2 regions of the Paenibacillus sp. FSL W8-0194 genome follow, and region 1 is predicted to be linked to the other one. Evidence: riboswitches for the same ligand, from Rfam matches in the RefSeq annotation. Region 1 holds a riboswitch; the other holds the start of a gene.
What was found. Region 1 has a riboswitch for FMN ahead of MKY58_RS04950 (DMT family transporter). Riboswitches for the same ligand answer to the same signal wherever they lie in the genome.
Positions count from the first base shown of each region.

Region 2: it holds a riboswitch for FMN, as region 1 does, so the genes downstream of both, ribD (bifunctional diaminohydroxyphosphoribosylaminopyrimidine deaminase/5-amino-6-(5-phosphoribosylamino)uracil reductase RibD) here and MKY58_RS04950 (DMT family transporter) in region 1, are expected to answer to the same signal.

Region 1 is NZ_CP150205.1:1,162,561-1,166,050, reverse strand. Features, by position in the region: gene MKY58_RS04955 (ABC transporter substrate-binding protein) at 1-60, opposite strand, end outside; gene MKY58_RS04950 (DMT family transporter) at 324-1,286, opposite strand; FMN riboswitch at 1,422-1,585, opposite strand; gene MKY58_RS04945 (S-layer homology domain-containing protein) at 1,754-2,779, opposite strand; gene MKY58_RS04940 (DUF6359 domain-containing protein) at 2,867-3,490, opposite strand, start outside.
Region 2 is NZ_CP150205.1:2,086,938-2,090,427, reverse strand. Features, by position in the region: gene ribE (riboflavin synthase) at 1-14, opposite strand, end outside; gene ribD (bifunctional diaminohydroxyphosphoribosylaminopyrimidine deaminase/5-amino-6-(5-phosphoribosylamino)uracil reductase RibD) at 31-1,161, opposite strand; FMN riboswitch at 1,517-1,700, opposite strand; gene MKY58_RS09200 (peptidylprolyl isomerase) at 1,953-2,390, opposite strand; gene lysA (diaminopimelate decarboxylase) at 2,655-3,490, opposite strand, start outside.

The sequences.
Region 1 (3,490 bases):
GATGAGAACTCCCGCCATCAAAAGCGCCATCAGCGGTTTCGAAGCGAATTTCAGCCTCATGAACATTCCCCCATTCATCACATTGACACCTTGAATCTTGAATCCTGAATTGCACCGACCATTTCTAAAACGTATTCTGCAAGCGCTTACTTATAAAAATGTATGTCGAACCGTTTAAATCATGACTGAAAATCTCGGGTCCCTAAAAGTTATTCACGCGCAAAAAAAAGGCCGCTTTCGCGGGCGGACAAACCGCCCCGGAAGCAGCCTTTTAAGGCAACAGCTTTGGATTATTTTATAGGGAATGCCACCAGAAAATACGTTTACGATTCCTTTGCGCTTTGGCGCGATATGATGAACAGGACGGCCCAGATCAGAACAAACCCGCAAATTTGGTGGAATTTCACGACCTCCTGGAACGCGATCCAGTTGATGAGCACGCCGACCATCGGGAAGCTCAGCTCCGCGAGGGTCGCCACCGACGCTTTGGTCGTCGTCAGGCCCTTATAATACACCATCAGGCTGAACAAACCGGGCAGCAGCGCCTGGCCGAGCAAGTTGATCGATACGGCCGCGATCGTGCCAGCGCCGGAAGGAACATGCCAAGGATCCCCTTGATTGATCGTAATGGCGATCAGGAGCGGCAGCGCCACGATGAAACGAAGCGAAGTGACCGTTTCGTATTCCATTTTGCCGACCATCAGGCGGCCCATGACGGTCGAGCCGCCCCACAGCGCCGCCGCGCCCAGGGACAGCAGGCTTCCCACTTGGACGAAATCGTTGACATGGCCGAACGGGAACGTAAACCCGAAAGTGAGCAGGTAGGTGCCTGCCAGCGCAAGCAGCAGCAGCCAGCCGAACTGCTTCGGCAGCTGTTCCTTCAGCAGGACCCGCGCCATGAGAATGGCGAAAATCGGCTGCATTTTCTGCAGCAGCAGGACGGCGTTCAAATTGCCGTGGGTCAGCCCCAACGTAAACAGAATAGTCGCGATGGCCGAGCCGCCCCAGGACAGGAACAGCAGCGCGCCGATATGGCGCAGCTTGAGCCCTTTTAATTCGGAGCGGTGCTTCCAAAGCAGCGGCGCCACGAACAGCGCAATGATGATATGTTCGAGCAAAACGATCTGCGTCGGCGTGATCTGCTCGCGCAGCAAAATGATCCGGAAGAGCGGGTCCGCTCCCCACAATGCCGCCCCGAGCACGACCAGCCAAAAGCCGGTTTTCGGGCGGACCGCCTGCTTGCGCAGGGCGGGATTCAGCTTGAACTTGTTGCTTACGTTTTCCATATTCCTAATCCCCTTGCCTGAATACGGAGTCAACATTGGAAAACCCCCGTATATCGACCGAAATCGACAAAACGGGGGCTGATCAAATAAGCCTGCGGAAATGTTACGAAAAAACATTTCCGGCAAACCTGCTCTATTGATCTTCTCCCATCCGGACTTTACCGTCGGCCCTGGAATCCCACCAGGTCAGTCGCTGCCTTTCAATCGCTTGAAAAGCAGGAGTCGCGGGCTTGACGTCGCTTTGGCGTTCAAGGACGTTCACCGCCGGTCAGGAATTTCACCTTACCCCGAAGATCCATATTCATATTTTTAGTATTGGTTTGAGTTCGTTCATACCATGATACTGCGTCATCGTATGAAAAAGCAACCCGAATGGTTACTTACATAAGTATAGCACATATCTTCGATTTAGCGGAAGCTTCTTTCAATAAAGAATTTTTTCCATGCTATCGATATTTTCGATAGCATTATTTCTTCTGCAGCAATGCCGAAATGACGACCACCGCCTCGGCGCGGGTCGCATGGGCGTTTGGCGCAAATAAGCCGCCGCTTCGCCCGCTCATGATGCCCCGCTGTGCCGCCGTCTCGGCGTAAGGCTTGGCCCAGGCGGGGATTTGCGCGCCGTCGGCAAAAGCAGGCTTGCCGCCGCCTGCCGGCGCTTCGGTCGAAGGCAGCGAACGGACGGCCATGGCGGCCAATTCCGCCCGCGTAATTTTCCTCGCCGGCCCGAACGATCCATCGGCGTAACCGTTCATGATCCCCCGGACTACCGCTTCTTCCACGAAAGGCAGTCCCCATGCCGGAATTTTCTTCGCATCCTTAAATTGGACAGGCTGGCGGGCAGCGTCGCCCGCCCCCAGGGCCCGGATCAGCATGGCGGCCAACTCGATCCGCGTCACTTCCTTGCCCGGTTGGAACGTCCCGTTCGCGTAACCCGTCACCCAACCTTGCTGCACGGCCTGCTCGATGGCGTCCTTGGCCCAGTGACCGCCGATATCTTTCAGGGCAGCCGGTACGGGGACGCTTCCTTCCTTGATCGAAATGGACGCGGTAATGATCTTGCTTGCGGCAGCATTCAGCTTGGAGTCCACCAGTTTGACGTCATGCAGCGAAACGTCGGCGCTGCCCTTCTGCAGCCTCGCGAATTGAACGGAGGCCAATTGAACGGTGCCGTTGTCGCCGACCGTTTTGCCTACCTTGGTATGCGCGATCCGGACCGTCCCGTTTCGGACGATCGGATCGACGGAGAAACCGTTCGGGCCTGCTGAGGCGCTTTGATATGAAAGCTTCTGCGCGTCGTATTTCAGCGTGAAATCGTAAGCGTACAGATCTTTAAGATGTTCCCCCGTCACGACGACCGTGATTTGATTCCCGCTGGACGTTGATTGCAGGGAGACGCCGGGGGCTGCGTCATCCGCCGACGCCTGCGTTTGCGCGGCAAACCACCCGAATACGAGCACGAGTCCGAGAATTGAGGCTAACTTTTTCAGCAATGGGCTTCATCCTTTCGAACATGCCAATCGCAGAAAACGGCATACGGCCGCCTCCTGCGATGGGTGTTGGATTCATCCTTCGTTGGTTTATTTGCCGTACCAATCGCCGATAATCATTTGGGCGACGCCGGCCAGCGCGCGGATCGTGATTTCCCCTTCATTGAAAAGATCGGCGGAGGCCACGCGGCTCCAGTTGCCGTCGGCCGATGTGATGCCGAAATATTTGGCCATGATCGACAGGTCCTGCACGGTAATTTTGCCCGTTCCCGGCACCAGCGTGATCAGCTTCGTCTTGAAGGCCGCAACCGCATTGTTCAGCGCGGCTGTCGCGGCATCGACCTGGGCTTGGGCAGCCGCGGAGCTGTTTTTCACCGAAACGGCGGACTGGATCGCGGTTTGAAGCGCCGACTTGGCCGAAGCCGGATACTGTCCGATCTTTTCGCCTGCGGCGGCGCGGTCGTATACGTTCTGAGCCGAAGCGATCGCCGCGTTTAAGGCGGACTTGTCCACAGGAACGGACGGCACCGGAATGACCGCGTTTTTAAAGGTATGAACGGCGCTTGTCAGCGCAGCCAGCGCCGCATTGATTTGCGTTTGGGTAGCGGATGCATCGTTGTAAACCGCGGTCGCCGCTTGAATGGCCGCAAGCAGGTCGGCCTTGGCCGCAGGCGGATATTGCCCCGGTTCGGTACCCGTTACGGCTTGATCCGC
Region 2 (3,490 bases), 920 kb from region 1:
AAACCGGTAAACATGACGTCTCCCTCCTTCTTATTGTTTTTCCCCATTCGAGCTGGCGGGCCACGCCGGTTTTCCCGAAACGAGGATGTTGTCCCCGACCTGCTCGACCTCAAGTTCATTTAACGTGATCGCATCGGCCATGCGGCGGATGCCTTCAAAATCGAAATTATGCGGGGCATGCTTGCCGCCGACGATTTTCGGAGCGATATACATCACGATTCGGTCCGCCAGTCGCGCCTGCAGCAGCTCCCCGTTCAGCGTCCCGCCGCCTTCGACCAGGATGGAGCCGATTTCCCGGCGGCCAAGCTCTTCCAAAGCGGTTGTCAGGTCCACGCGAGGCCCCGCGCCGCAGGCGACGACCTCCGCCCCGAGTTCCTCCAGCATCCTGCGCCGTTCTGCCGGCGCCTGCTCCGTCGTCAAGACGACGATGGGCGAGGTGCCATCCTTGAACATTTTGGCTTCGGCCGGCAGGCGAAGCCCGGAGTCGACGACGATCCGTACCGGCTGCAAGCCTTCCACTCGTTCATGCCGCGTTGTCAGGCTGGGATCATCGGCCAGAACCGTTCCGATCCCGACCATGATCGCCTGATGCCGATGGCGAAGGGCATGCGCCTGGAGCCGGGCTTCCGCGTTTGATATCCACTTGCTGTCGCCCGTGTCGGCGGCGATTTTCCCGTCCAACGTGCTTGCCGTCTTGATCGTCACGTAAGGCAGCTTTGTCGTGATATACTTCGCGAACTTTTCGTTCAGGCGAAGCGCCCGTTCCCGCAGCACGCCGACATCGACCTCGATTCCGTGACGGCGGAGCCGTTCGATCCCGGAGCCCGCGACGACGGGATTCGGGTCTTCGCAAGCGACGACGACCCGCTTCACCTTGGCTTTGATCAACAGGTCGCTGCATGGCGGGGTTTTGCCGTGATGGCTGCAGGGCTCCAGCGTGACGTACACCGTGCTGCCTTCGGCCTGATCGCCGGCCATCCGGACGGCATGCACTTCCGCGTGCGCGGTTCCTCGCTGCAGATGCGTCCCGAGTCCGACAAGCGCACCGCCTTTGACGATCACGCAGCCCACGACCGGATTGATTCCCGTCTGCCCCTGCGCGCGTTCGGCCATATCCAGCGCCAGGGACATGTAAAATTCGTCATTCACGGGGAGTTCCATCGCGCAAATCCCCTCCTTTCCGTTCTTTTGCCTGATCAACCAGGCAACAAAAAAAGCCCTCCGGATACCATCCGGGGGCTTGTCGAGAGTAAGCTAAAGACACGCGAATAAAGCTTCGCCCAATCATCATAGGCGGTACCCGCAACCGGGTACGGCAAAACAAAGCGAGCCTGAGTCACTTGCTTCATCCGAGACGCGACGCGAAAACGGGACCTTCCTTGAAGATCGAATCCGGAGTCATCAAAAAACCCGTTTTCCGATATTCCAAGAACGAACGTCCTGAAAACACGTAAAAAGACACGTCTATGCCGCAGCTTTATTGGTGCAAACGCATAAGCATATGTACCATGCGCTTTCGCTCCTTCTCCCATCCAGACTATACTGTCGGTCCCGGATTTGCACCGGGTCCACCGTACGCGGGCGCTAAAGGCCACGCGGCCGGGTCACGGACTAAGATGCACAAGTTTCATGGCCGTACGCCATAAACGAAATGCATCATCACCGCCGGTAGGGAATTTCACCCTGCCCCGAAGGAATAAACCAATCATGCGTATACAATTGTTTGAAAGCCTGCTGAAAAAGATCAAGCCGCTTTCTAAAAGAAATGTTACCACCACTTCCGCCAAATTGCAACCTTTGCCCCGCGAAGCCGATCCTATGGCTCGCAGACGCCCGCAACGAAAGGCTTTCGGGTTTCATCAAACGAAAAAAAGCCGACGCCGGTAAACCGGCGCCGGCTGTGCCGTTCGCTGACGGCCAAGCCAAAACGTTCCGAAGAGGCGATGCCCTTCTTATTGTTCGTCCCAAACTTTAACTTCTTTCATTTTGTCGCCCGGTCTGATCGCGTCGACAAGTTCCATGCCTTTCGTCACTTTGCCGAAAACGGTGTGCACGCCGTCCAGATGATGCTGCGGCTCGTACACGATAAAAAATTGGCTGCCGCCCGTGTTGCGTCCGGCATGCGCCATGGACAACACGCCTCTCTCGTGCTTCGTCGTGTTCGTTGCTGTTTCGCAATCGATGGTGTAACCCGGGCCGCCGGTGCCGTTTCCGATCGGGCAGCCGCCTTGCGCCACGAAACCAGGGATCACGCGGTGGAACGTCAGGCCGTTATAAAAGCCGGAATTCGCCAGCTTTTCGAAGTTTGCCACCGTGTTCGGCGCTTCTTCCGGCAAAAATTCTATTTCAACTACTCCGCCTTTTTCAAGTTCAATCGTACCTTTTTTCATCGGTATTCACTTCCTCCGGATATTTTCGTTTATTGGATGCTGCTTCATTCGCCAATGGACAAACACCGTTACAAGCATGTCCGCCGTTTGGACTCACTACCTGATTGTATCTTACATACAGACCCTTTTGCAATGATTTCGGGAAACGAAAAAGACCATTTCCGCATTCCCCAATACAGAAATGATCTTTTCCGTGTTTTGTTCTTCACCAATTCTTGCTTTTTAAAGACGGCTGTTCCCGATCTTTCGGACCGCTGTAACTCCTTACTTCAGGACAGCCTGCTTGCTGATCCGCTCCGGGATGACGTCGTTGCCGACGATATCCTGCAGCGTTTCGCGGCGGACGACCAGATCGCTTTCGCCCTCGCGGACGAATACGACCGCCGGACGGCGAATGCGGTTATAGTTGCTGGCCATGGAATAGTTGTACGCTCCCGTGCAGGAAACAGCCAGCAGGTCGCCGCTGTTTACTTTCGGCAGGTCCAGGTCCCAGATCAGCATGTCGCCGCTTTCGCAGCATTTTCCGGCAATGGAAACCGTCTCTTCGACCGGATCGTTCGCGCGGTTGGCGAGCAGCGCTTCATATTTGGATTCGTACAAAGCGGGACGCGGATTGTCCGTCATGCCGCCGTCTACGGCCACATATTTGCGGACGCCCGGAATGTCCTTGCTCGTTCCGACCGTGTAAAGCGTCGTGCCGGCGTCGCCGACGATGCTCCGGCCCGGCTCCACCCAAATTTCGGGAAGCTCGGAAGACCAGCCGGAAAAATGGGTTTTAACCGCATCGGTGATCGCTTTTACGTATTGCGAAACCTCAAGCGGCGTATCCCCGTCCACATAGCGGATCCCGAAACCTCCGCCCAGGTTGACCACCTTGAACTGCACGGCAAGCTGCTCGGACACGCTTTTTGCGAATTCCGCCACGCGTTGCACCGCCATTTCAAAGCCTTCAACCTCGAAGATTTGGGAGCCGATGTGGGAATGAACGCCGAGCAGCTCCAGGTTCGACTGTTCGGACGCCAGCTTCACGGCTTCGAATGCCGATCCGTTGCCGATGTCGAAGCCGAACTTGGAATCGGTTTGACCCGTGGAGATGTACT